Regions from separate parts of the Providencia sp. Me31A genome, predicted to be linked through region 4. Evidence: predicted binding sites of a transcription regulator. Region 4 holds the regulator's gene; each other region holds the start of a gene.
The links. The regulator PurR, encoded in region 4, represses purine synthesis genes. The targets are predictions, from matches to a motif close to CANGCAAACGTTTGCNTG.
Positions count from the first base shown of each region.

Region 1: glyA (serine hydroxymethyltransferase) is a predicted target of PurR. The motif match lies at 3,226-3,243, and genes of this name have one in related genera.
Region 2: gltS (sodium/glutamate symporter) is a predicted target of PurR. The motif match lies at 2,474-2,491, and genes of this name have one in related genera.
Region 3: purE (5-(carboxyamino)imidazole ribonucleotide mutase) is a predicted target of PurR. The motif match lies at 2,084-2,101, and genes of this name have one in related genera.

Region 1 covers NZ_JBKQGZ010000017.1:90,104-97,608, forward strand. The annotation lists gene suhB (inositol-1-monophosphatase) at 1-468, shown strand, start outside; gene ACLPIE_RS14985 (3-phenylpropionate MFS transporter) at 636-1,787, opposite strand; gene glyA (serine hydroxymethyltransferase) at 1,867-3,120, opposite strand; gene hmpA (NO-inducible flavohemoprotein) at 3,583-4,782, shown strand; gene glnB (nitrogen regulatory protein P-II) at 4,963-5,301, opposite strand; gene ACLPIE_RS15005 (NAD+ synthase) at 5,314-6,936, opposite strand; gene glrR (two-component system response regulator GlrR) at 7,025-7,505, opposite strand, start outside.
Region 2 covers NZ_JBKQGZ010000016.1:116,684-124,188, reverse strand. The annotation lists gene ACLPIE_RS14505 (AsmA family protein) at 1-919, opposite strand, end outside; gene ACLPIE_RS14500 (uracil-xanthine permease family protein) at 1,035-2,423, opposite strand; gene gltS (sodium/glutamate symporter) at 2,657-3,871, shown strand; gene recG (ATP-dependent DNA helicase RecG) at 3,973-6,054, opposite strand; gene trmH (tRNA (guanosine(18)-2'-O)-methyltransferase TrmH) at 6,070-6,783, opposite strand; gene spoT (bifunctional GTP diphosphokinase/guanosine-3',5'-bis pyrophosphate 3'-pyrophosphohydrolase) at 6,789-7,505, opposite strand, start outside.
Region 3 covers NZ_JBKQGZ010000002.1:23,710-31,214, reverse strand. The annotation lists gene ACLPIE_RS01560 (MFS transporter) at 1-300, opposite strand, end outside; gene purK (5-(carboxyamino)imidazole ribonucleotide synthase) at 417-1,499, opposite strand; gene purE (5-(carboxyamino)imidazole ribonucleotide mutase) at 1,499-2,002, opposite strand; gene lpxH (UDP-2,3-diacylglucosamine diphosphatase) at 2,152-2,883, opposite strand; gene ppiB (peptidylprolyl isomerase B) at 2,894-3,388, opposite strand; gene cysS (cysteine--tRNA ligase) at 3,657-5,045, shown strand; gene ACLPIE_RS01530 (aminotransferase-like domain-containing protein) at 5,353-6,669, opposite strand; gene ACLPIE_RS01525 (ATP-dependent Clp protease proteolytic subunit) at 6,920-7,505, shown strand, end outside.
Region 4 covers NZ_JBKQGZ010000005.1:148,522-156,026, forward strand. The annotation lists gene rnt (ribonuclease T) at 1-230, shown strand, start outside; gene ACLPIE_RS05810 (Grx4 family monothiol glutaredoxin) at 320-667, opposite strand; gene sodB (superoxide dismutase [Fe]) at 1,154-1,732, shown strand; gene purR (HTH-type transcriptional repressor PurR) at 2,324-3,349, shown strand; gene punR (DNA-binding transcriptional activator PunR) at 3,359-4,264, opposite strand; gene punC (purine nucleoside transporter PunC) at 4,387-5,613, shown strand; gene ACLPIE_RS05835 (helix-turn-helix transcriptional regulator) at 5,880-6,671, shown strand; gene ACLPIE_RS05840 (putative quinol monooxygenase) at 6,696-6,968, shown strand; gene ACLPIE_RS05845 (riboflavin synthase subunit alpha) at 7,161-7,505, opposite strand, start outside.

The DNA of each region.
Region 1 (7,505 bases), on a different contig from region 4:
GTTGCGGTTGTTTACGACCCAATGCGCAATGAATTATTCAGCGCAGTGCGTGGCCAAGGCGCACAACTTAACGGTTACCGCATCCGTATTGATGAGAAACGTGATCTTGATGGCGCTATCGTTGCGACAGGCTTCCCATTCAAACATAAGCAGCATTCCCCTGTGTTTATGAATATCATGACGGCAATGTTTGATAAATGTGCAGACTTCCGTCGCACCGGCTCTGCTGCTTTAGATTTATGCTATGTGGCTTCTAGCCGTGTTGATGCATTCTTTGAAATTGGTTTGAAACCGTGGGATTTTTTAGGCGGTGAGCTTATCATGCGTGAAGCTGGCGGGATCATGACTGATTTTATCGGCGGCCATAACTACATTGCTTCTGGCAATTTAGTCGCAGGTAGCCCACGTGTTGTTAGAGATATACTTTCTGTGATGAAAGACGAATTATCGGAAGCACTTAAGCGCTAATACAACAGTATCTTAAATGACAATACCCACACTATTTCGCTATTTAGTGTGGGTATTTTGCTTTTTAGAAAAAGACTGTAACTGCTTTAATAAAAAATCATTCTTTTATCTAACAATTATTAATCGCTTTATTATTAATAGAATCAACTAAATTGGCTCTAGAAAATTTAAGATTGTGCAACAATTTTAGGGCGAATAAATAATGCAGGAACTGCAAGTAGAGCCATCAAATAGAACACGACGCCATGATGAGCAGGAACGCGTTCATAAATATAACCCACGATGATGGTTAATACGGCTAATCCCCCACCCGTAGCTAGAGCTGAATAAACCCCTTGTAGTGGAATAATTTCATTTTCTTTACGTGCACTAATAAAACGCATAGCCGCAAGGTGACAAATGGTAAAAGTCCCACTGTGAAGAATTTGCACCACGATTAATACCGGTAGTGCAGTAAACGCGCCCATCAAGCCCCAGCGGATAATGCCACAAAAAGCGGATAACAATAATAGGTTACGAGCACTCCAACGTCTAAATAAACGATGGCTTAACATAAAAACAATCACTTCAGCGACAACACCGAGCGACCATAAATTACCTATCACTAAATCGGAATAGCCAGCCTCTTTCCAAAATAGAGAAGCAAAACCATAATAAGCGGCATGCGCCCCTTGCAATAACGTTACACAAATCAAAAACCTAACGACGTTCTTATCTGCAATCAGTTGCTTGAATGTCACTTTGTTGCCATTATCGGCTTTAGCGACTCCCGCTGGCATGATTTCTGGCCTTAACATTGCCCCCAACAATAAGGCTAAACAACTGATCACCAGCGCAATCATAATGGATTTATGGCCCCAGACACCCGCTAAATAGCCCATTAATGAAGACCCAATAATAAAGGCTATCGACCCCCAAACGCGGATTTTACCGTAATCAAATGTAAACTGCTTTTGCCATGTCCCTGCCAGTGAATCCCCTAATGGAACCATTGGAGCAAAAAATAAGTTAAAACCAATCATCACAAAGAGTAACCATGCCCAATGTGAACCAAAGGCAAAGCCAATTGAAAAGATTAAGGAAGCTGCGGCTAACAACCGCAATGCTGTAATTAACTTAGAAGGCTCTTTAACTAATGGCGTGATAAACATCGCACCAAGAAAACGAGCTGCTAGGCCAACTCCAAGCAAAACACCTATCATTTCGGCATCAATACCCTCACCTTGTAGCCAGACTGACCAAAATGGCAAGAAAATACTGTAAGCAAAAAAATAGGTAAAATAATCAATTGCTAGCCAGCGCGTTGATGGAATGACCATCCCTCCTCCCTTTTTTCGATGCAAAAAACCCGCTTATACAAAGTGTAGAAGCGGGTTTTGATAACTAATTATTTTTAATTTATGCGTAAACTGGGTATTTTTTGCAAATTGCTAATACTTTTTGTTTCACGCTCTCAATGGTCGCTTCGTCATTGAGGTTATCTAGAATATCACACATCCAGCCAGCTAGCTCGCGTGCTTCTGCTTCTTTGAAACCACGACGTGTAATAGCAGGAGAACCTATACGTACACCTGACGTGACAAATGGGCTCTTTGGATCGTTAGGAACGCTGTTTTTGTTAACAGTAATATTCGCACGACCCAATGCAGCATCGGCATCTTTACCTGTAATATTTTTGTCAACTAAATCAACTAAGAATAAATGGTTTTCAGTACCACCAGAAACGACTTTATAGCCGCGTTGTTGGAAAATTTCTACCATCGCTTTCGCATTTTTCGCAACTTGCTGTTGGTAAACTTTAAACTCTGGCTCCATTGCTTCTTTTAGAGCAACCGCTTTACCTGCAATAACATGCATTAAAGGGCCACCTTGAGAACCAGGGAATACGGCTGAGTTGATTTTTTTGTATAACTCTTCGTCGCCACCTTTAGCTAAAATCAATCCACCACGTGGACCCGCTAAAGTTTTGTGCGTTGTTGTTGTCACCACATGTGCATGAGGAACTGGGTTTGGATAAACACCCGCAGCAATCAGGCCGGCAACGTGAGCCATATCAACAAATAAATAAGCGCCAATACCGTCTGCGATTTCACGCATTTTTGCCCAATCAACCACGCCTGAGTATGCAGAGAAACCACCGATAATCATTTTTGGTTTGTGTTTTTCAGCTTGCGCTTTGATATCGTCGTAGTCAATTTTACCGCTTTCATCGATACCGTAAGGCACGATGTTGTACAATTTACCAGAGAAGTTTACAGGTGAACCGTGCGTTAAGTGGCCACCGTGTGCAAGGTTCATACCCAGAACGGTATCACCTGGTTGCAACAGTGCCATATAAACCGCTGCGTTCGCTTGTGAACCTGAGTGTGGTTGTACGTTCGCGTAATCAGCACCGAATAATTCTTTTGCACGGTCAATCGCTAGTTGCTCAACCACATCAACGTACTCGCAGCCGCCATAATAGCGCTTACCCGGATACCCTTCGGCATATTTATTAGTTAGCTGAGAACCTTGAGCCTGCATGACTCGTGGACTGGTATAGTTTTCAGAAGCAATTAATTCAATGTGTTCTTCTTGACGTTGTACTTCTTGCTCCATTGCTTCCCATAGTTTTGGATCATAGTCTGCAATATTCATTTCACGCTTTAACATTCGCTTCTCCTGCCTCAGCAATTCAATAGGTTGAAAATCGATTCATCGCAATGACACACAGTGTAAACTCTTTTTCCTTATTGAGATAGCCCTAAAGAAAAAATATACGCAAACGATTGCATTAATTTTTTTCATTTCAATTTGCTTCTGCCACCCTCCATATAAAATAGCCTAAATTTAAATTTTAAACGTACGAATAGCTGGATTTGTTACACCCTTCTCATTATGTGCCTATTTCCCCCATATTTTATGTGTTTGAGTATTTACAGAAACACGTAAATATTATAAGTTGTATTTAAAATGCATGTTTATAAATAAACTTTATGTTCTTCAAAAAAAGATTGTTTATTACAACTTAATGGCTCTACTCCAATGAAAATAAAATGTTATTTATCATCATAGGAAAAATAGACCGCGATAATAAGCATCAAAGGAACATGAAAATAATTCAGGAGCACTTGTATGTTAGATAGCCAAACCATCGCCATTGTTAAATCCACTATTCCCGCTATTGCAGAGACGGGACCAAAGCTTACTGCTCATTTTTATGACAGAATGTTTAAACAGCATCCTGAATTAAAAGATATCTTTAATATGACCCACCAAATGAATGGCGATCAGCGTGAAGCATTGTTCAATGCTATCTGTGCGTATGCTGTTCACATTGAAACACCAGAAGCACTGATTAGCGCGGTTGAAAAAATCGCACAAAAGCACGTTAGCCTGAATATCAAACCTGAACATTACCCTATCGTTGGCGAAAATTTGTTGGCTGCAATTGATGAACTTCTCAACCCAGGTCAAGAAGTGCTTGATGCGTGGGGCCGAGCTTATGGGGTACTTGCTGACATTTTCATCGGTCGTGAAGCGGCCATTTACCAAGAAAATAAAGAAAAGTCAGGGGGATGGGATGGGCTGCGTGAATTTAAACTGAAACAAAAACAACCACAGAGTGATGTTATCACTAGCTTTGAGTTTGTGCCTGTTGATGGAAAACCTGTTGCTGATTATCTACCCGGCCAATACATTACAATTTATGTAAATGATGATCAATTTGAAAACCAAGAGATCCGCCAATACTCACTCACTACTTCACCAAATGGCCATAGCTACCGTATTGCTGTAAAGCGTGAAGACCAAGGTGCCGTTTCGAATTTCTTACATCAAAAGTTAAATGAAGGGGATAGCGTGCAACTCGCGCCTCCATGTGGGGATTTCTTTATCAATGTTGATAATACAACGCCAGTGACACTTATTTCAGCAGGTGTTGGTTTAACCCCGATGTTAAGTATGTTAAATCACCTCACAGAGCAAGGCCATGATGCTCAAGTTAACTGGTTACATGCGGCAGAAAATGGTGCTGTCCACGCTTTTAGCCATGAAGTTCAACAGTTAATGGCAAAACAAAAAGCGGGCAAGTCCGCGATTTGGTTTAATCAACCTAGAGAAGAAGATCGCCTAGGCTTTGATTATCAATGCCAAGGTCTCATGAATTTAGAGCAAGTCAGTGAATGGATTAAACAACCTAATATGCAGTTTTACTTTTGCGGCCCAATTGGCTTTATGCAGCACGTTGGTAAGCAATTAATTGCTATGGGTATCTCTCCAGAAGCTATTCACTATGAGTGTTTTGGCCCACACAAAGTATTGCCACTTAATTAATTGAAAAAATGCTCTTCTGCAAAGAAGAGCATTCCATAAAACTCACCAGCCAAAGTAACTTGCTTTAATGGTTTGGTCGTTATAGTTTTTTAACAATTTAGCGGTAACGGGCTCGCATAATAAATACACTGTTCTAATCCCATTCCTGTGTATTTTCCGTTACCGCTTTTTCAATTTATTTTAAATCGCTTCTTCGTCTTGCTCACCGGTACGAATGCGGATCACACGAGCGACATCATAAACAAAAATTTTGCCATCACCAATTTTACCAGTTTGTGCAGTTTGCATAATGGTCTCGACACAGTTTTCAACAATGTCATCTGGAACAACAATTTCAATTTTGACTTTAGGCAAAAAGTCGACCATATACTCTGCACCACGGTAGAGTTCAGTATGCCCTTTTTGGCGACCAAAACCTTTTACTTCAGTCACGGTCATTCCTGTAATACCGACTTCGGCTAATGCTTCTCGAACATCATCAAGTTTGAATGGCTTTATAATTGCATCAATTTTTTTCATAAATAATTCCTGTTATGACCAGTTTTTACGGCCAAAACCTGAGGTGATCGGATAACGGCGATCTTTTGTGAAATTACGCATAGTAATACGTGGGCCAACCGGAGCCTGACGACGCTTATATTCATTAATATCAACAAGACGCACAACTTTACGCACCACATCTTTATCAAAACCTAATTTGATTAGGTCATTAACAGATAAATCTTTTTCTACATAACCTTCTAATAATGCATCTAGCACATCATAAGGTGGCAGACTGTCTTGATCTAACTGACCCGGTGCGAGTTCCGCTGAAGGCGGTCTATCAATGACACGTTGTGGAATCGCGGGAGATAGTGTATTTCGATATTTAGCCAGCTCAAAGACAAGGGTTTTAGGCACATCTTTTAAAACATCAAACCCGCCCGCCATATCACCATACAACGTTGAATAGCCAACAGCTGACTCACTTTTATTACTGGTTGTCAGTACCAAACGGCGACGTTTATTTGACATCGCCATTAAAATAACGGCTCGGCAACGTGCTTGTAAGTTTTCTTCGGTTGTATCAACCGCAGTTCCTTCAAACATAGGTGTTAACTGTGCCATAAAAGCATCAAACATCGGTTCAATAGACACAATATCAAACTCAACACCAAGTAAATCAGCTTGTTCTTTGGCGTCATGAATGCTCATTTCAGAGGTATAACGAAACGGCATCATGACCGCTTGTACATGCTCTTTACCAATTGCATCCACCGCAATAGCCACGGTCAGCCCTGAATCAATTCCCCCAGATAGTCCTAAAATCGCGCCATTGAATCCATTTTTATTAATATAATCACGCGTTGCCATCACCAAGGCTTGGTATACCTGTGCAATAGGGTCATTCTCAATAAATAGCCCGCCGTCACTCACTAATGCAAGCTCATCAAATTGCACGGTGATAACCTGTTCTTTAAATTCTGCCAATTTAAAGATTTGTTTGCCTTTATTGGCGATGATTTTAGAACCACCATCAAAGACTAACTCGTCTTGCCCTCCAACCTGATTAAGGTAGACGATAGGCATATGAGTGCGTTGACAATGTTCGACTAATAAATCACTTCTGATATGTTCTTTATGAATGTCATAAGGAGATGCATTAATGGTTAGTAATAACTCAGCTCCTGCTCCTTTAACAGCATCTACCGGTTCGTCATACCAAATGTCTTCGCAAATTAACAAGCCTAAACGGTAGCCTTTGAACTCTACCACACAGCTTTTTTCAGCAGCAGTAAAGTAACGAGGCTCATCAAACACCCCATAGTTTGGTAACTCTTGTTTGAAATAGCGAGCAAGTAATTTACCTTGATAGAAAAATGATAGCGCATTATAGATATCATCCCCTTCATACCAAGGGTGACCTACAATAATCGCTGTCTCTGAACTCGCTTTTTGTAAGCGCTCTAACTGTGCTACGCAGCGGTCTTCAAAATCACCACGGAAAATCAAATCTTCGGGTGGATACCCTGTCAGAGATAACTCTGAGAACATCACAATATCTGTCTGTGATGCTTGTTCACTAACAACTTGCAACATGCGATCGCAGTTGCCTTCGATATCACCAACTAACCAGTTGAGTTGTGCTAGTGAAATATTAAGCTTACGGCTCATAAGGTGTTTTCTCTCCCGGAGCATGAATATGAATAGCCCTATACCACATAATTTAATCTATAAAATTCACGCGGTAAATAATTCTCATTTATTCTTTAAAATCATTGGCTTCTAAATCATGCCTACCAAGTAATTTATAAAATTCAGTGCGGTTTCGCCCCGCCATCCTAGCGGCTTGAGTCACATTTCCTTTAGTCATTTGCAATAGCTTGCGTAAATAATTCAATTCAAATTGGTTACGAGCTTCGACAAAAGTTGGTAATGCGGTATTTTCCCCTTGCAATGCTTGGCTAACCAGTGCTTCACTGATTACAGGGGATGTTGTGAGAGCGACGCACTGTTCAATCACGTTAACTAATTGGCGCACATTTCCTGGCCAGCTCGCTGTGATTAAACATTTCATAGCATCACTTGAAAAACTCCGTACAAAGGGTTTATGGCGAGATGCTGACTCACGTAATAAATGATTCGCTAGTAATGGAATATCTTCAGAGCGTTCATTAAGCGCAGGAATACGTAAATTAACCACATTTAAACGATAATAGAGATCCTCACGAAACTCATTTTTT
Region 2 (7,505 bases), on a different contig from region 4:
GGTCGTTTACGACAAATTGGTCAACATTAAAACTGATCTTACTTTTCGGGCTTGTCCAGCTTCCTCTAACAATACTGAGCTGATCAATTTCACTACTTAATCCTGATAATGCCCAATCTTTACCCTGAATATCGACATTCGTTAATTCTAAATTTTTGATTTGTATGGTTTTATTGCTGTTGATTGCATCAAATAATGTATTGAAATCAATATTATTTTCCCAGCCAACCTTATTCATAGCCAGAGAATCAATGGTGATTGAACCATCAGAAAATAATTTTCCTTCTCCTGCAATATACCCATTGTTTAGGTAACCGCTTGCTCTGCTAATATCGGTGACTTGTTCTTGATGCTTGCCGGTGATAGCGACATTTTTAAACGATAATTTGTTGAAATTTAATTGGTTAGCAGTGAAGCGAAAATCGCCATAGCCTGCAAGAGAGCTGGCGGTAGGCTGCCAAGGGGTAATGCCACCAGTGAATCCTGTGACCTGAATATCATCCTCTCCTTGTTTTAAGGTTATTTGGCTATTTTCAAATTGCAAAATATTTGCAGATATTGGTAACGAGGTTGAATGTTGTGACACGCTGGCAGTTAAATTACCTTGTGTGATAACAAAGCGGTGAATAGCATGCCCACTCAATAAATTCCGCCAATTGATATCAATCACTACCTGCCTAGCATTTAAGCTTAAATTTTTGCTTTGGGAGGTTAACTTGACGTCTTGGAAAATAAATTCACTGGGTTTGGAAAACTCATGGCCCATGATCCCGATATCAATGTCGTAATTGGTGAGTTTACTTAAAATTTGACTCGAGTAAGAGGCTCCCCAACGGGTTTGCAGGCCGATGTAAGTAAAAACCAATAGTAGCAGCAACAGTAATAGTGCATAGGTAACCCATTTAATTAACCATCTCACGGTTCGCTGCTCCTTATTATATGGGGAATATAGACTCGTTTAATATAGTAACAAATTAAGGATAGCATACAGAAGAACCGCCAGAATTTTCAACTCTGGCGGAAAGAATGAAAGGTTATTTTTCGAGAGGGAAGACTAAATTCAGAATAATTGCAGTCAAACCGCCCGCAGCAATCCCTGAAGAAAATAGGGTTTTTAACCAATCAGGGGCAAACTGGAGGATCAACGGTTGTTGTGAAACGCCCATTCCTACAGCAAGAGAAAGTGCAATGATCATGATGGCGCGGCGGTTTAATGGCTCCCGTGACACAATACGTACACCGGAAGCGGCTATCGTTCCAAACATCACTATGGTTGCACCGCCAAGAACAGGCTCAGGGATTTGCTGCACAAAACCCGCAACAGCAGGGAATAACCCTAACAGCACTAACATTAAGGCAACGATATAGCCAACGTAGCGGCTCGCAACCCCCGTTAATTGGATGACTCCGTTATTTTGACCAAAACAAGAGTTTGGAAAAGTATTAAAAACCGCAGAAACCATGGAATTTAAGCCATTAGCAAGTACGCCACCTTTAATGCGCTTCATATATAAAGGACCACGCACTGGTTGCTCTGACACGTCTGAAGTTGCGGTAATATCACCAATTGTTTCTAAAGACGTTACCATAAAAATTAAAATTAATGGGATCAGTAAATTCCAATCAAATGATAGCCCATAATAAAAAGGCTCCGGTATGGTAAGAAGGGCTTGATTGGGTTCCGTTGGTTGCGCCGTGGGTAGCATATTCGTCCACCAAGCAGAAAGGTAGCCAACTGCCATCGCGATGACGAGAGACGCAACACGTAAATAAGGGTTTTTTTGGCGGTTCAATAGGATAATAACGGCTAATACAATACCCGCTAAAATTAAATAATCAGGGGAGCCAAAAGTGTTGTCACTAATTGCACCATAGCCGCCGCCAATGGATGTTAATCCAACTTGAATCAATGATAATCCAATAATCATCACAACCACACCAGAGACTAATGGTGTGATAACTCGACGTGCTAAATGTAAGAAACGTGAAAGAATGACTTCGGTGAGTGCGGCAACTAATAATGTGCCGAATAGAGCCGCCATCATAGAAGGAATATCAGCGCCACCTTGTTTGAGTGCAACTCCCCCCATAATTAAAGGTGCAACAAAGTTGAAACTGGTTCCTTGAATAGAAAGTAAACCAGAGCCAATCGGGCCCCATGCTCTAATTTGAATTAATGAGGCAATACCTGAAGCAAACAATGACATGCTAATGATGCGTTGGGTATCGTGGGCAGGCAGCCCAAGAGATTGGCAAATCAGCAATGCTGGTGTGATAACGGCAACAAACATTGCTAGAAGGTGCTGACCCGCTGCAAATAGGGCTTGCGGTAGTGGGGGTCGGTCTTCGAGTTTATAGATTAGCTCGCTTTGAGTGTGAATTGTTGATTCAGTAGTTTGTTTTTCAGACGCCGCAGTGTTCATTGCTTTCATTTCTCACCAACAAAAAACGCATTGTAATGCGTCGAAATTAAAAAGCAATCGTTTGCGTTAAAAAATTTGATCTAACAGTTAAATAAGGATGTCACATTTTTATATCTTTTAACTTGTATTTATTGCAGTTTTTTTTTCTAATCCTACAACCTGCTTTGGCGTTTTAAGGAAGAAATTAACGTCTAACTAGTTTTTGATAATTTTAACAACAGACGAGGTACTAAATGTATCATCTTGATGTCTACGGTACACTGGTAGCAGCTACCTTAGTATTATTGCTTGGGCGTAAACTGGTAAAATCAGTCCCTTTTCTTGAAAAATATACCATCCCTGAACCTGTTGCGGGTGGGTTATTAGTTGCTTTTAGTCTTTTATTGTTGAAACAAATATTTGACTGGAGCCTTTCTTTTGACTTATCACTGCAAGAACCTATGATGCTGGCATTTTTTGCCACAATCGGCCTAAATGCTAACCTAGCAAGTTTAAAAGCAGGCGGTAAGGCTCTGTTTATTTTCATTTTTGTCGTTGTCGGCTTACTGTTAGTCCAAAACACCGTGGGGATTGCACTCGCTGAATTATTGGGATTAGACCCTTTAATGGGGCTATTGGCTGGTTCAATTACCTTATCGGGTGGTCACGGTACCGGTGCGGCATGGGGTAAAATCTTCACTGAAAGTTACGGCTTCCAAAGTGCAACTGAAGTTGCTATGGCTTGTGCAACGTTTGGTTTGGTTCTTGGTGGCTTAATTGGGGGACCAGTTGCACGTTTCTTAACACGTAACATTCCGACCCCAGGTAACACTGGAGACGATAAAGATGTTCCAACTGCATTTGAAAAACCTCAATCAGGGCGGATGATCACTTCAATGGTTTTAATCGAAACCATTGCACTAATAGCTATCTGTTTGCTGATAGGAAGTTTTATCTCAGATAAACTAGCAAGCACGCCATTCCAGTTACCAAAATTCGTGTGTGTATTATTTGTTGGTGTGATTTTAAGTAATAGCTTATCACTACTTGGTTTTTACCGAGTGTTTGATCGCGCCGTTTCTGTTATGGGTAACGTGAGCCTTTCATTATTCTTAGCAATGGCACTCATGAGTTTGAAACTGTGGGAACTAGCGTCATTGGCAATTCCAATGATCATTATCCTTGCTGTTCAAGCGTGTGTAATGGCAGGGTATGCGATTTTTGTGACTTTCCGACTGATGGGGAAAAACTATGATGCTGCGATATTAGCAGCCGGGCACTGTGGTTTCGGTCTTGGCGCAACGCCAACCGCTATCGCCAATATGCAGGCGGTAACCGATAGGCTTGGTCCATCTCACCTTGCCTTCTTAGTCGTGCCAATGGTTGGTGCGTTCTTCATTGACATTGTTAATGCGATAGTCATTAAATTGTATTTAATGTTGCCAGTATTTCCAACGATCACTGGATAGCTTATTTTAATAATAAGTAAAGCAGGTGTTGCCGTGAAAATATTCACGGCAATTTTCGTTTTAGGGAACGGATAATAGAAGATTATGTTTGGCGGCCATGTTTACGCTTGGCTATATTGTTCACGCTCAGGTAACCATCTATCAATGAGTTGCTGTGCATTATCAGGGTAATGTTGTTGAATGTGCCGTGCAATGCGTTGCACTTCTGGCAACATATATTGGTCGCGGAGTAAGTCTGCGACTTTAAATTCAGCATTGCCCGTTTGCTTTGTCCCTAACAGTTCACCGGGTCCGCGTATCTCAAGATCTTTTTGTGCGATGACAAAGCCATCGTTACTATCTCGTAAAACTTGCAATCTTTGCTTAGCAGTATGCGTAAGCGGCGTTTTATACAGCAAGACACAATGAGATGCGACAGCCCCTCGCCCAACTCGTCCCCTTAATTGATGCAACTGAGCAAGGCCTAAACGCTCTGGATTATCAATGATCATCAAACTGGCGTTAGGCACATCAACACCGACTTCAATAACTGTCGTCGCAACCAGTAACTGAATTTCATTATTTTTGAATTCAGTCATAATATTTTGTTTTTCTGCGGGTTTCATTCTGCCGTGAACTAAGCCAACTTTTAATTCAGGTAAAGCTAATGCTAATTCTTCATAGGTTACTTGCGCAGCTTGTGCTTCCAATAACTCGGAATCCTCGATTAATGTACATACCCAATAGGCTTGGCGACCTTCTTCAATACAGGCTTGACGGACACGTTCAATAATATCACTACGCCGAGTGTCAGGGATCGCGACTGTGGTCACCGGTGTTCTTCCGGGGGGGAGTTCATCAATGACAGAAGTGTCTAGATCCGCATAAGAAGTCATTGCGAGCGTGCGTGGAATTGGCGTAGCGGTCATTATCAGCTGGTGTGGGTGGAAACCTTGTTGTTCGCCTTTTTCACGCAGAGCAAGGCGCTGATGAACGCCAAAGCGATGTTGTTCATCAATGATAACCAGCCCTAACGATTTAAAGCTGACTTGCTCTTGAAAAATGGCGTGAGTCCCAACAATCATTGCGACCTCACCGCTGGCAATAGCTTCTTGTTGTTGCTGACGAGCTTTGCCTTTTTGCTTGCCTGCAAGCCAACCCACTTTGATACCTAAAGGTTCTAACCATTGTTTGAAGGTATTGGCATGTTGTTCCGCCAGTATCTCCGTCGGGGCCATCAGAGCCACTTGTTTACCATTTTCGATAGCACAGATAGCCGCTAAGGCCGCGACGAGGGTTTTTCCTGATCCAACGTCTCCTTGAATTAAACGCATCATAGGCGCGTTTTTAGCGAGGTCAGTTTCAATTTCACCAACAACGCGATTTTGTGCATTCGTCGGTGAAAAAGGTAATTGTGCCAGCAATTGGGATTTTAACTGGCCACTTGCTACCAATGGCTCGGCATACAGGCGTTCATTACCTGCACGAATAGCTAACATGCTTAGATGGTGTGCGAGTAGTTCTTCGAGTATTAATCGCTTTTGCGCAGGATGATGGCCTTTCTCCAGTTCACTCAGAGCTACATTAGGAGGTGGGTTATGCAATAAACGAATGGCATCTGGCAAGCTTATCATTCCACGACTAAGTTCTTCAGGTAACAACTCCTTTATTTCCCCGCCATTGAGTAGAGCTAAAGCTTGTTCCATGACTTTACGTAAAGTCGCTTGGCGAACGCCGTCAGTGGTTGGATAAATCGGTGTTAGGTTCTCTTGCAAGGTGATATTGCCAGTATCTTGGGAAACCTTATATTCAGGGTGAATAATTTCAGGCCCTGTATTTCCACGACGTACTTCCCCATAAGCGGTTACTTGTTTGCCTTCAGCAAGGCTATTTTTCATTGCAGCTGAAAAATTGAAAAAACGTAAGGTTAAATTGCCTGTGCCATCAGTTATTAGGCAGGTCATCATCCTTTTGCGGCCAAAAACCACTTTCGTTTGCAAAACTTCGCCAGTAATTGTTGCGGTTGTTCCGGGTAATAGGTCTTTGATCTGATATAAACGAGTGTGATCTTCATAGCGCAGAGGGAAATGTAGAAGTAGGTCTTGAACGGTGTTTAACCCGATTTTACGCATTTTTTCTGACTGACTTGCACCAATGCCATGCAATGAGGTCAGTGAAATGGTATCAAGTAGCCCATTATTCATGTGATTTCCTTTTTCTCAACCAAGTTGCTGTTTTTTCATTTTCTCAGTTAACTGCATTTCAGCCCACCACGCATCATCAGCTTCAATTTGACCTTGGTCATTGATAAAAGGACGGGGAAGTCCTTTACGTTTTGCTACCTCAGCCAATACAGGATACCCGCCTTCGAATAGCCACTGTTGCTGTTCTTCCGGCGATAATAAGCTATTTTCGCGTTCATACATCCCTGCTTGCTGGCGTTGCCTTTGCGCTTCATACAAAATCAGCGCTGAAGCTACAGAAACATTGAGAGATTGCACCATGCCAGCCATTGGGATGATAACGTGTTTGTCTGCTAAGTCGAGAGCTTGCTGTGAGATCCCCTTTTTCTCTTGCCCCATCATAATACAAGTTGGCAGGGTATAATCAATCTCACGAAAATCAACGGCATGTTCGGACAAGTTTGTCGCTAAAACCTGCATGTTTTGTGATTTTATTTGCGAAATAGCATCTTTTGTCGACGAGTGGGAAACCACTTTGACCCAGCTATTGCTACCTGCGGCGGAAGAGACAGATAGCTTAACTTGTTGATCAGGCCAGATAGCATGTATTTGGTGAATACCAACAGCATCTGCACTACGAACAATGGCAGAAACATTATGTGGTTTATGGATTTCTTCAAGGCAAATTGTAAGGTCTGGCTGCCGCATCGCCATCATTTGGCAAATGCGGCGATAGCGGCGTTCATTCATAGTGGTTAATTACGGTTTCGGCTAACACGAAGAACATCTGGCATGATACGGATTTTACGCATGACATTTGCCAACTGAACACGGTTTTTAGTGGTGAGACGGATAAAGGCGCAATACACTCGGCCATCTTTCTCTTCGGTATTCATGCTCTGAATACTTGAGTTTGCATCATTGATAGCCGCAGTTAAATTTGCCAGCGCACCTTGATGATTAATCATATCAACTTTAATTTCAGCAATGAAATTAGTGTCTGTGTCGTTATCCCATTCTACAGGCATGAATTTATCAGGCTCTTTTTGGTAGCCACGAATATTACGACAGGATTCATGGTGGATGACGAGGCCTTTTCCAGGGCTGATATGTGCAACTATTGGGTCGCCCGGAATTGGGCGGCAGCATTTTGCAAAAGTAATAAGAACGCCGTCAGCGCCTTTAATGGAGAGTTTATTACGGCTTTCGACAATGGCTTGTTCTTCAGGTGGTTGGCTATTATTTTGCAAATTACGTGCAACAACCACGCTCATGGCATTACCTAACCCGATTTCAGCAAGTAAATCATCGATAGAGTTAAGCTTCATACGAGCTAATTCAGCGTCGATGTTCCCCTGAGGGATATCTGCCAGTTTATTTCCAGCACCAAGCGCATGATTGAGTAAACGACGACCTAAGTTAATCGAGTCTTCACGTTTTAAATTCTTTAATAATTGGCGTATTTTGGCGCG
Region 3 (7,505 bases), on a different contig from region 4:
TTGTGTGGCGTAAAGGCTATAAAACCCGGCAACAAAGACAGCGGTTCCCAGTAACAGTGTTGCTCTCACGCCTACTTTACGGATCAATAAGGATGGGAGAAAGCTGGCGAGTCCACAAGTTAGCCCAAGCAAGGTAAAACCAAAGCCAGCTTCACTCCAGCTCCATTTTAGCTCGCTGATCATCTCAGGTAATACGACGCCAAGAGAAGTGAAGGTCGTTGCTGTGGCTAAAAAATAAACCAGCCCTAAAAGGATAAGAATGCACCATTGGTAAAACGGGCTAAACGGCTGTGAAGACATAATAACTCCAGTAATGCCGTATTCCTTCAATCAGGGGATTTATATTTTGAATGACGGCGAAAATAGCATAATGCCCGAAAATAGATTCGGGCATCGAATAGGGCTATTTTCCCTATTTATTGATGAGAGTACCAGTCTAATTTTTTATTTGCCCACTCAATGCCACTTTTGTACTCATTTGGTAAAAGAGGGATGAGTGAATTTAGGGTGAAAATCAATTGCTGGCAGTCACGGTGAGATAAATTTAAATGCCCTACTTTACGCGCAGGACGAACTTCTTTTTCATACCAGTGCAGATTAACCAGCGGCAAGCTAAGCCATTGTAAATTAATATCGGTACCAATTAAATTTACCATAACCGCTGGGGAATAAACCTCAGGAGATGGCATCGGTAAGTTTAAAATAGCCCTTAAATGTAGCTCGAATTGGCTGATGGATGCGCCATTTTGCGTCCAGTGCCCGCTATTATGGACACGAGGGGCAATCTCGTTGATTAATAGTTTATCGCCAACGATAAAACATTCCATCGCCATGACACCGATATAGCCGAGTTCATCCATGACCGCACTTAACATCCCTTGAGCTTGGTCTTGTAAGGGATTCTTTGATTTAGGAAAGGCAACACTGGTACGTAAAATACCGTCTTGATGCAGGTTATGAGTGATAGGGTAAAAAACAGACTCACCTGCGGCATTACGTGCCCCAATTACCGAAACTTCAGCATCAAATGGGATACCTTGTTCAACGATGCACTCGCCATAAATTTCTGTGGGTAAGTCTTTTTCATCGCCGGGGCGAACACGCCATTGGCCGCGCCCATCATAGCCGCCTGTTCTGCGTTTCACTATCAAAAAATCACCTAAAGTGGTGAACAGTTCAGGCCATTGCTCAGGGGACTCAAGTAATGCCCACGGTGCGGTAGCCAAATTTAAGCTATCAAATAAACTTTTTTGTGGGAACCTATCCGCTAAGCGTGGAAAAATATCGCGGTTAATAAACGCATTATGGCGAGCGAGTTCTTTAGTCAGTGGTGTTTCAGGCCAACGTTCTATTTCAGCGGTGATCACGCTTTGTTGGTAAGGAACAGCTTCTGGCTCTGCATCAAGGCCAACAGGAAAAACGGCAATTCCTAATGGTTCCCCCGCTTGGCGGAGCATGCGACCTAATTGACCATTGCCAAGGACACAAACGGGTTTCATTAGGCTTCCCTCGGGTCTGGGTGATTTAACACATCGTTAGTTTGCGATTCTCGCCATGTTGTGAGACGGCTAAATACTGTGGAGTCGCTAATCGCTAAGATTTGAGCCGCTAATAATGCGGCATTAGCGGCACCGGCTTTACCTATAGCTAAGGTACCGACCGGGATACCTTTGGGCATCTGTACAATCGAATACAAACTATCCACGCCACTGAGTGCGGCGCTTTGTACAGGAACGCCAAAAACAGGCACCAACGTTTTCGCTGCTAACATACCCGGTAAATGCGCTGCGCCACCTGCACCCGCAATAATTACATCAAACCCATTTTTTTTGGCATTTTCAGCAAAGGAAAATAACTTATCAGGGGTACGGTGTGCTGAGACGATTTCGACATGGAAAGGGAGTTGCAGTTCAGTCAACACGTCAGCGGCATGCTGCATGGTTGCCCAGTCACTTTTTGAACCCATAACAATGGCGATTTTTGCCGCAGATTGAACAGTCATTGAGTGCTTTCCTGTAGTGAAAAAACATGCCCCGAAGATGGGGGAAATTGAATTGCGGTGATCATATCACGGTAACGCGACAAGGAAAACGTTTGCGTGGTGAATAATTAGACAAACGATCGTGAATATGAGCAGATATTTATGGCTAGTTAAATTGATTCAAATGGAAAGAAAATCAGTTCAACACCTTGTTCATTGATGATAAAGGCAGAACCTTCATGGTGCCATGCACCCAATACACCACGGTAATGTAACTTGCCATTAATATTGATTTCATGGATAGCAGGACGGTGGGTGTGACCGTGTATCAACCATTGTGCTTGGTGCTTTTGCATCACATTGCTTACTGCTTGGGGATTTACGTCCATGATGGATTCGGCTTTCATACTGCTGGCATATTGGCTATTTTTACGCATTTTTTGTGCGACCTGGCGACGAATAAATAGCGGCAGCGAAAGAAATAGCCGTTGTATCCACGGGGTATGAACTTTTTTGCGATAATTTTGGTAGGCCGCGTCATCAGTACACAAGGTATCACCATGCATGATGAGAATACGTTTACCATTTAGTTCTAGTAATGTTTCTTGCGGTAAAATGGTCATGCCACACTGTTTGGCATAGCGCTTGCCAATTAAAAAGTCACGATTACCATGAATGAAATAACAAGGAATACCTAGATTGGTGAGCTGTTTTAGCTCATTTGCGACAAGTTGATGAAGGGGATTGTTATCATCATCGCCCACCCAATAGTTGAAAAAATCGCCGAGGATATACAGGCTTTCGGCATGGATGGCTTGCTGTTGAATAAAATTGATAAAACCGGCGGTGATCGCCGGCTCATCTTCACTCAAATGCAAATCTGCAATGATGTAAGTGGACATGCGTTCAGGCTTACTCGCTGACAGTCACTTTTTCGATGATAACGTCTTCACGCGGAACGTCTTGGTGGAAACCACTACGGCCAGTTGAAACGCCCTTGATTTTGTCAACAACATCCATACCTTCAACGACTTCAGCAAATACACAGTAACCCCAACCATCTGGGCGCTCTGAACGGAAGTTTAAGAAGTCATTGTCCACAACGTTGATAAAGAATTGTGCTGTTGCTGAGTGCGGATCATTAGTTCGAGCCATTGCTAAGGTACCACGGCTGTTTTTTAAACCGTTGTTAGCTTCGTTTTTAATCGGCGCTTTAGTGTTTTTTTGTTCCATTCCAGGTTCAAAACCACCGCCTTGGATCATGAAACCATTAATAACGCGATGAAAAATGGTATTATTGTAAAAACCTTCACGGCAGTAGGTTAAAAAGTTTTCGACTGTAACGGGAGCTTTATCGTCAAACGTTTTGATAACAATGTCACCGTGATTGGTATGAAATGTAACCATAATAGCTATCCTGAATAATTGTTTTTTATGCGCTGTCTTGCGAAAGCGTTGAGATCAGCAAGTTTATATCACAGATAAAACCTGACTTGAAGCGACAGAGCGTATTGAGCTTGTTTTATAGCATAACAGGCGCATATTAAATACACTGAAAAAACCACGAAGAATGGGAAGCTAAACCCTTGCATTCTTAAGGTGATCGGGGTTCAATAACATGATATTTTATCGATAGAAATCAATAATCATTTTTCAAATAAATGGAAAAGTTCAGATGCTACAAATTTTTAATACACTAAGTCGTCAAAAAGAAGAGTTTAAGCCCATCCACGCAGGAAAGATTGGGATGTATGTGTGTGGCATCACTATCTACGACTTGTGTCATATCGGCCATGGCCGTACATTTGTGGCATTTGACGCAATTAGCCGCTATTTACGTTATTTGGGTTATGACTTGAATTATGTACGTAATGTGACCGATATTGACGATAAAATCATTAAACGTGCAGCAGAAAATAATGAAAGCGTCGATGAACTAACAACTCGTATGTTAGCGGAAATGCATAAAGATTTTGATGCATTAAATATTTTACGTCCTGATAGCGAGCCTCGTGCGACTCGCCATATTGGTGAAATTATTGCGTTAACTCAAAGCTTGATTGAACGTGGGCACGCTTATGTGGCTGATAATGGCGATGTGATGTTTGAAGTGAAAACAGACCCTAATTATGGTTTGTTATCACGCCAAGACTTAGAACAGCTGCAAGCGGGGGCGCGAGTTGAAGTGGCTGATGTTAAACGTAATCCAATGGATTTTGTCTTGTGGAAAATGTCTAAAGAAGGTGAACCGAGCTGGGAGTCTCCTTGGGGGTTAGGACGTCCGGGGTGGCATATTGAGTGTTCTGCTATGAACAGCAAAACCTTAGGTCACCATTTTGATATTCATGGCGGCGGCTCTGATTTAATGTTCCCTCATCATGAAAATGAAATTGCTCAGTCAACCTGTGCACATGATGGCCCTTACGTGAATTACTGGATGCACTCCGGTATGGTCATGGTAGACAGAGAGAAAATGTCTAAATCTCTCAATAACTTCTTTACTATCCGTGATGTACTTGAATATTACGATGCAGAAACGGTGCGTTATTTCCTGTTGTCTGGTCATTATCGTAGTCAACTTAATTACACAGAAGAAAACCTAAAACAGGCACGTACTGCACTTGAGCGTATGTATACTGCATTACGTGGCACAGATAAGTCAGCCTCACCTGCTGGTGGAGAAGAATTTAAAGCGCGTTTCATTGAAGCGATGAATGATGATTTTAATACACCAGAGGCTTATTCGGTATTGTTTGACATGGTTCGTGAAGTTAACCGATTGAAATCAGAAGACATGTCATCAGCAAATGGTATGGCTGCGCAGCTTCGTGAATTAGCAAGTGTATTGGGTTTATTAGAGCAAGACCCTGAAGCCTTTTTAAAGGGCGGTGTACAAGCAGGAGATGACGCGGAAGTCACTAAAATCGAAGCATTGATTAAGCAACGCAATGATGCACGCCAAAGTAAAGACTGGGCGTTAGCTGATGAGGCTCGTGATGCGCTGACGGCAATGGGGATTGTTCTCGAAGACTCGTCTGCGGGTACGACTTGGCGTCGTAAGTGATTGGCAGATAACTCAATTTTATTATAATCTTATTATAATGTGATAAATTGAATATTTAGATTTTAATTTATCACGATAAGATGAGCCAAAAGAGATAATCCCACTACTGGGGGGCACTTCATCGATAGCTGGTACCGTATTTTCAGTACCAGCGCACGGCCCAAAGGATGATAATCTCGGTAAAATAACGTACTTTAAATGCGTTCATACAAAGAGCCTTAGTAACGAAATAGTTAATTTAGCATACCAGTCACTTAAATTTTGCTGCAACAGTGTCATGGAGACCGCAGACTACCCTCGTCGATAATTAAATTAATTTTCTGATCTTCTGCAAGGCTTTATGTAGGTTTTCATAGCTGACGGATCCTAGCGCAATCCGTATAGCTTGGGGCACGTTCTGCGAAATACAAAAAGGTTCGGCAGTTGAAACCGAAATATTATTTTCCATTAATATTTTAGCAACGTTGTCAGCCCTCATATCATCTGGGAGTGGAAGCCATGCAAAATATGAATCAGGATGTGATATACAGGTCATGTGTCCAAGAGTTTCTTTCAGTATTCTCTGTCGCTCACGTGCATCGCGCCTTTTCAACATTTCAAGCCGTGATACCGTCCCGTCCTGAATCCAATTACAGACCAGTGACACAATAAGAGATGGTGTATTCCATGTTGTTGCTCTTACGACTCTTTCAAGAGCAGGACGATAAGCCTCTGGACAGATAATTACGCCAATCCGTAACCCTGTAGCCACATTCTTGGAAAAGCCGGTTATGTATATGGTTCTTTCTGGAGCAAAAAAAGCAACGGGAGGGGGCTGGGTTTTCACCAGATAATGATACGCAGCATCCTCAATTATTAGCAGATCATTTGAACGTGCAATATTAACAATTTCTTTACGTTGTTCATGGCTCAGTACCCAACCTAGAGGATTATGTAAAGTAGGCATTACATATATGGCTCGAACGTGTCTTAATCTACAAATTTGACGCAGAGCCTCAAGATCAGGCCCGCTGTTTTTTATTGGGATGGCTATCAGTTCCAAATGATACAATGCACCAAGAACTTTAAAACCCGAGTAGGTTAGTGCATCTACTGCTACCACATCTCCAGGTCTCAGGAGTCCCATTACTGTGACGGTTAAACCATGCTGAGCACCATTGACTATAATCACGTTGTCCGCATTTGGTTCAAAATCACCACGAGAAAGATGCCCTGCAATAATGTGTCTATCAGATAACCTTCCTGCATGTGGTTGGCACCGCAAGTACGATTCAATATCGCCAGAACTAGAGATTTGCCTTAGGGCTTCACGAAGTAATTCTCCCTGTCCCGGTAGGGATGGATAATTAAAATTTAGGTCTATTAAGCCGGCCGATACATCATGCTGATCGATACCATGCCCAGGGGGAAGTGATATTTCCCTGACAAAAGTTCCCCGTCCGATCTCTCCACTGATTAAACCCATGGCCTCTAATTCGGCATAGACTCTGGTCGCTGTAGCCAGTGAAATACGCATACTGGCAGCCAGATCCCTGTGTGTAGGCAACCGAGTACCTGCCGTCAACTCTCCAGATCGAATTAAATCAACGTATTTATCAACAATTATTTTGTACTTGTTTTTCATCGAATGTATCTATGACAATAATTTGATTGTAATGCATTTACTACACTAATATTAATTTAAAAGCAACAGAGCTTAGCTCATCAGGTTTCAAGTCTAGTTCTGTGCTGTTTTACTCAGCTTAAAACGCTTAATACACTGAAATATAATATAAATTACAGTTAAAAATAGAGTCGAGTTGATAATGGAACATAACGGAATATGGGGCATGACTCGTATTTCATTAGTTAATTTTATCTCAGGAGTTTTTAAGATGATAACACTGGAAAATGAGGTTCAGACCCAGTCTCTACAGATTCAGGAAAGTACTTTTATTGAAGAAAAAGCATTTCGTTCTCGGGTGGTATTAGTGTTTGGGAACATCACGGATACGATCGCAGCTGAGACTGTTCGCAGGCTGCTGACACTAGATGCAGAATCAAGCGACCCCATTACAATGATAATATCGTCACCAGGAGGGCATCTTGAGTCAGGCGATGTAATACATGATGTATCCCGTTTTGTATCTTCACCAGTCAATATGGTAGGTACAGGATGGGTAGGTAGCGCAGCTACGCATCTATACCTTGGGGCCCCCCGTGAAAGACGATTCTGCCTACCGCAAACGCGTTTTCTCATTCACCAGCCAAGTGGCGGAACAGGAGGGGCTGCCAGCGATATAGCTCTTCAGGCTGCGGAAATCATTAAAGCACGAGAACGAATTGCTAGGGTGATTGCTCGGGAAAGTGGTCAACCGTTGGAGCGGGTGATTGATGATATTGAGCGTGATTTGTGGATGTCTGCATCAGAAGCCGTTGCATATGGATTAGTCTCTCGCATCATTACTCGTCGAGAAGAGC
Region 4 (7,505 bases):
AACGCAATCCATTCCATCCCTTTGCAACTTTCGATACAGCGGCACTAAGTGGCTTAGTTTTTGGTCAAACTATTTTAGCTAAAGCTTGTGTTTCCGCTGGAATTCCATTTGATGGCAAACAAGCCCACAGTGCACTGTATGACACCAACCGCACTGCATTGTTATTTTGTGAGATTGTCAATAAGTGGAAAAAACTTGGTGGTTGGCCAGTTGCTGAAGATACTGAGTAAATTGAAATGATAAAAAAACCGTTTTTGATGACAGTATAAATGACTTCCCATCAAACACGGTTTTTTATTTTATTCAGCCTACTGCTAAATTATTCAGCACTCGTTTCGTCTGCTGAGCGATATTTATCAGCGGTTTCTTTAATCAGCGATTGTAATTCACCACGCTGGAACATTTCCATGATGATATCACAGCCACCAACCAACTCGCCATCAACCCATAACTGAGGGAATGTTGGCCAATTTGCATATTTTGGCAATTCTGCTCGGATATCTGGGTTTTGCAAGATATCAACGTAAGCAAAACGTTCACCACAAGAAGACAGAGCTTGTACTGCTTGGGCAGAAAAACCACAGCTCGGAAGTTTTGGAGAGCCTTTCATGTATAATAGAATTGGATTTTCTTTGATTTGGCGCTCGATTCTTTCAATTGTCGTCATTTTTACTTCCTTAGAACAAAAGTGCTGATTTTGCAGTTAGCCCGTAAATAATACGAGTTACTGCAACTTAACAGAATATTTTTGACCAATATAATGTGAAACCTAATTGTTTCATACAATATGCCAGTTTTATAGGGGCATTACTATAGCACTCAAAGATTTAAAAAGGCATCTTTTCTATCTTCTGTTTACTTAAGTTAAAAAATAAGTTTTCTGCTATTTTTTTGCTACATATTGTCCAGCTAATTTCTAACATTATATATCTCTATGATTTTTAAACTGTAATTACTTTATTTTTCTGTTAACATACTAGTAACGTTATATTACCTTTACCCTTTATAGGGTTTATCGTGTTATCATTAATATATTAAATAACGTATCGCCTAAAAGGCGAAATCGTCATGATAAATTGACAATTAATTTTTCGCTCATTTTAAGAGCAAACACCCTAAATATATTGATATAAAAGCAATCAAGGAGTACGCAATGTCATTTGAACTACCTGCTTTACCGTATGCTAAAGATGCTTTAGAACCTTATATCTCTGCTGAAACCTTAGAATACCACTATGGTAAGCACCACAATACCTATGTTGTTAACTTAAACAACCTAATCAAAGGTACTAACTTTGAAGGTAAATCCTTAGAAGAAATCATCAAAAATTCCGAAGCTGGTGTTTTCAACAATGCTGCACAAGTCTGGAATCACACATTTTATTGGAACTGCTTAGCGCCGAATGCAGGTGGCGAGCCTACTGGTAAAGTGGCTGACGCCATTAACAAGGCATTCGGTTCTTTCGCAGAGTTTAAAGCGCAATTTACTGATGCTGCAACCAAGAACTTTGGTGCTGGCTGGACTTGGCTGGTAAAAAAAGTAGATGGCAGTTTAGCTATCGTTAATACTTCTAATGCTGCAACACCAATTTCTGGTGATGACAAGCCTGTGTTAACTGTTGATATTTGGGAACATGCTTACTATATCGACTATCGTAACGCTCGCCCTAAATACTTAGAAAACTTCTGGGCACTGGTTAACTGGAAATTTGTGGAAGAAAATTTAGCATAGTAATAAAAGCTAAATTCTAAACATCAGGGCGAGATTTACTCGCCCTCAGACTGCTGACAAACATATTATGTTTGGCAGCAAGTCATATAGGTTTTGAAAATCAACTAGGAAAATCAATTCATTGATTTTCGGCTGATAACACAAAGCGGGAAAAACCACGCTTTTATCCCGCTTTGTCAACAACCTCAGGGCGAGATTTACTCGCCCTTTTTAATTCGCTCTACTTGAGGTTGAAATAAAATTAGAAAATATGTGAACCAATAAAGATAATCATTGCTAATGAGCCCAGCGCAGCAAGTAATCCGTATTTAACATCTGTATCCATGAGTTCCTCTCATCCAATATAATTGAACTAACAAATAACCGCACAATAACTAGGGCTATTGAGTATACATATCCAAAAAAGTAAAACTAGTGCCTATATCACATGTTATAACATCAATTATTTCTTTCGTTTTTGCGCTAGATCAGACAAAATCGACAACAAATCGCTAAATTATTGCCAGCAAAGGCTCAATGCCTCAATATGCAGGTAATTTTTCACAAGAATTTTTATAGAGACCGATTATTGGTCAGGAGTTTTTTTTCCCCATGGCAACGATTAAAGATGTGGCGAAACGCGCTGGCGTTTCCACCACAACCGTATCCCATGTTATTAATAAAACGCGCTTCGTGGCTGATGATACTAAGGCTGCTGTTTGGGCTGCGATTAAAGAGCTCAATTATTCACCAAGTGCAGTTGCCCGTAGTCTAAAAGTTAATCACACAAAATCAATTGGTTTGTTGGCAACTTCCAGTGAAGCGCCTTATTTCGCTGAAGTAATAGAGTCTGTCGAGAATAGCTGTTATGAAAAAGGCTATACGCTGATCCTGTGCAATTCACATAATAATTTGGGCAAACAGAAAGCCTACTTGCAAATGCTTGCGCAAAAACGAGTCGATGGCTTACTTGTTATGTGCTCTGAATACCCTGATACCTTGATTAGCATGTTAGAAGACTACCGTAATATCCCTATGGTTGTTATGGATTGGGGGACATCTCAAGGTGACTTTACTGATAGCATTATCGATAATTCCTTTCATGGTGGGTATCTTGCTGGACGTTACTTGGTTGATCGTGGGCACCGAGATATTGGTGTCATCCCCGGTTCACTAGAGAGAAATACGGGGATTGGCCGCTTAACAGGTTTCCAAAAAGCGATGGAAGAAGCAAAAATAACCTTGAAAGATGAATGGATTGTCCAAGGAGATTTTGAGCCTGAATCAGGCTATAAGGCCATGATGCAGATTTTAAGCCATAAACAACGCCCTACTGCGGTATTTTGCGGCGGTGATATTATGGCTATGGGAGCAATTTGCGCCGCTGATGAAATGGGGTTGCGCGTCCCACAGGACATTTCAATTATTGGCTATGATAATGTGCGCAACGCTCGCTATTTTACCCCTGCGCTAACAACCATTCACCAACCAAAAGAACGTTTAGGCCAAATGGCATTTACCATGTTGCTCGATCGCATAGTGAACAAGCGCGAAGACGCTCAAACAATTGAAATTCACCCCCGCCTTGTTGAGCGCCGTTCCGTAGCTGATGGCCCGTTTATAGATTATCGTCGCTAACCACATGATTTAAGTCGAAAGCCACTCTGCGTTGAGTGTTTCACTATCCCCAAGGTAGTCTAACAACCAGCTCAACGCAGGTGAGGTGTTTTTTTCAACCCAAGTCAAACAACATGGGCTTGGTGGAAAAGGTTGGGCTAACTCTAACTCAACAAGTTTACCTTCTTCACATAATGGTGCAGCACGGTGTGTTGGTACCATCCCTACACATAACCCGTTGACTAAACACGCCAAACCATTTTCCCAATAAGGCACAACAAGTCGACGTTGATTATCCAGAGCCCATGTATCACGTTTCGGTAAATTACGAGAAGTATCCTCTAGGCATAAGCTAGGAAACTCACGCATTTGGTCATCCGCCAGTTTGCAGTCGATTTTTGCTAATGGATGTTCAGGGCTCGCCACACACATCCAAGACATAAACCCCATGTCTCGAAAACTATAACGCTCACCAATGGGTGATGCACGTGTTGCACCAATTGCAACATCCGCACGCCCATCTGCCAATGCATCCCAAACACCGTTAAATACCTCTGGATGGATATATAACTCGATATCAGGAAAATGCCGATAAAAATCAAGAATTAATTGTTCAGTTCTCTGGGGTTTTACAATGCAGTCAACTGCGATACTGAATTGCCCACGCCAACCGTTCGCGACTTGCTGGCATTGATGCCTTGTCTCTGTCATTTTTTTGATAACAGAACGACCTTCCTTAATAAAGATAGCGCCCGCTTCCGTCAAGGCAACATCACGGTGGCGACGTTCGAATAAAGGAACAGCAAGCCATTCCTCAACTTGTTTTACTGTATAACTAATCGCAGAGGGTACACGGTGCAACTCATTTGCAGCACCACTAAAGCTTCCCGTTCGAGCAACTGCATCAATCACTTCGAGTGCATGCGCAGACCACATAACATCTCCTTTCAAATATTTTGATAGCAAGATCCAAATATTACCGTTTCACAACACAAAAAAATAGCCTATACAATGGGGCTACCGTTAACATTTATTTAAATATCAGATAAGTAATTATTATGTCGAATACTGTGAAAAAAAATTCCCCTGGATTTATGGTTTACCTTGCAGGTTTAAGCATGCTGGGGTTTTTAGCCATTGACATGTACCTGCCCGCTTTCGGTGCAATGCAAAACTCATTGCATACATCAGAAGGTGCTATCAGTGCTTCTCTCAGTATCTTTTTAGCTGGTTTTGCATTTGCTCAGCTCTTATGGGGACCTTTATCAGATAAACTTGGTCGCAAACCCGTTCTGATTGTTGGACTGACTATTTTTATTTTAAGTAGCTTGGCTATTTATTGGGTTGAAACTGCAACACAACTATTAACCTTACGCTTTTTACAAGCCGTCGGTGTTTGCTCCGCGGCCGTATTATGGCAAGCCCTTGTTATCGACCGTTACGACGAAGCGAGTACACAGAAAGTTTTTGCCTCTATAATGCCATTGGTTGCGTTATCTCCTGCTTTAGCACCCCTGTTAGGTGCTTGGGTGCTGGAACACCAAACTTGGGAAGCGATTTTCCTGATTTTAATGGCTGTGGGGGTTTTGCTTTTATTACCTACACTTTTCTTGAAAAACGTTTCAGTTAAAACACTCACTGACGATAACCAACCTAAAGCTAAAGTTTCATTCGTTAAATTGCTCAGCTCGCCAGTATTTAGTGGTAATGTGCTTGTTTATGCCTCTTGCAGTGCTGGTTTTTTTGCTTGGCTTACAGGCTCACCGTTTATTTTACGTAATATGGGCTTTAACCCAGCAGATATTGGCCTAAGCTATATCCCACAAACTTTAGCCTTTATTATTGGTGGCTATGGTTGCCGCATTGTATTAGCTAAAGTACGCGCAAATACGTTGTTCCCGTTGTTACTCATTGGCTATGCAGTGAGTATGGCCATCCTATTCATCATGGCTATTTATACGACCCCATCATTAACCATGATTTTGATCCCATTTTGTTTTATGGCAGCGATGAACGGGGCTTCTTATCCTATCGCAGTTTCTAAGGCCTTAAATACCTTCCCAAGTGCGAGTGGTAAAGCAGCCGCACTACAAAATGCATTGCAGTTAGGGTTATGCTTCTTAGCTAGCTTACTTGTCTCAGCGCTCACCATTGATCCCCTACTAGCGACAACAGGAGTTATGGCTGTGACAATCATTCCAATGGCAATTGGTTATTTCATGCAACGTTGTACACGTAATAATAATGAAGAAACCTTAAAACACGCAGACTGCCAAGCTAATTAATCATAACCTAGTTCACTTTAAGCCATGTCGTTCCTCTGCGACATGGCTCCCCTTCATTTAAACACTCTGTAACATAACATCTGAAACATAAAGAAATCACGCATCAATAAACTAATTTAATGAATCACGCTTTATGGTGACTTATACTGTTTATTCATTTTATGTGTTTTACACTCTCTGAAACGAACCGTAATAAAAAAGGTTTTTATGTTTTTATCTACTAATATATAGATTTTATGTGTTTAATTTTGTTGTCGAAAAGCGTTATGATTACTTCATCACATAATGAGTGCTCAAGAATGATGTTAAAACAGTATTATCCGCCGGAGGAATTGAAATCCTTTGTTAGTTCTATTTTGATAATCAAAGAGTTTTCAGAGGTAATTAAAATTTTTCCTGGAACAGGTGCGGAGATATGGGTTTCGTTAGATGCATTTTGCATGTCATCTGAAAGTGGTTCGGCCACAAATCCATTTCAACTCATTATTCCTCGAATTAACACATTTACTGCTAGCCCCAATCACTCGAAAGTGATGGTGTTACGTATTCGTCATGATGCTCTGCGATTTATACTCCCCCAACGTACCCTTAATTATACCGATAAACCCATTGCTCTAAGTGATATCTGGCAAGAGCGTTGGTTTGAAGCATTAGCCGACTCCTCATTTAAAGAATTACTCGATTGCTTTAGTCAAACAAAAGCAAGCAAAAAAGCACACTTTACGGATGACATCTTAGAATTACTGTATCGTAACCCAACCAAGAAAATCACAGATATTGCCAAAGAAACAGGGTTACATGTGCGAGTTATTCAGAAAGAGTTTTTAAAAGAATACGGTATTACGCCAAAACGCTACCAGATCAATTGCCGTTTAGAGCATGTTTTAAAAAGTATGGTGTTAGAACAAGATACCTATCGTTGGTTTGAAACTGGCTATTATGATCAATCCCATTTCTATCGAGATTTTAAAAGATACTTTACTATGACCCCGTCGGCATTTTTAAAGTCAAATTATTCGTTTTTTTACAATACAAAAACTAAGTACCCATTAAGATAGTTCTCAATTTATAAGGAGAATGTAATGAGTATTGTTGTATATGCCCATATTACGACTGAAAAAACCGATGGGTATTTAACGAGAGGGATCGTTCGTGACTTAGCAAAACTAAGCCGCCGTGAGAAAGGATGCATTCAATATGATCTTATGGCTAAAGAGAATGGTTATATTGTTTTCGAAGAGTGGGAAAACACTCAAGCATTAGAGCTGCATAAAAATAGTCCACATTTCAGACGATTAGTTGAAGCAATTGAACTCGATAATGCCAGCTTATCTGTCAACTTTAGTGAAAAATAACTAATTTATCACCAAAAATGAAAATTAATTAAATATCTTGTATCACATTTATTAAATTTAACTTTATATTTCGTAGAACTCTATCAAACACTTTTAATATATTATTTGGTATCTGCCCGTCAATTAAGGCTATAGCATTATAAAATAATGACCATAGCCTTTTGAATATTATCCCCACCAAAAATTAACATTTTACTCTAACTGAGTTTGTGCACTCATCTCGTTTTTTTGTTGTAAAAATTTTTCTTGGTCTTTTTGATTAAGCACGCGTTCAACTGTATCAACAATAGCCTGTGTTTGAGGGTCTATCTCAATATTTACTTTATCCCCTAGACGTTTTTGACCCAGTGTGGTGCGGTCTAAGGTTTCTGGGATCAAATGTACGCAAAAGCGATTATTAATGACATCCCCAACCGTTAAGCTAATACCATCAATAGCGACAAAACCTTTATGCAGAATATATTTCATCAACGATTTATCATGGATAGATAACCAAACCTGATGATTATCTTCAGAGGTGAAGATTTTACTAATTTC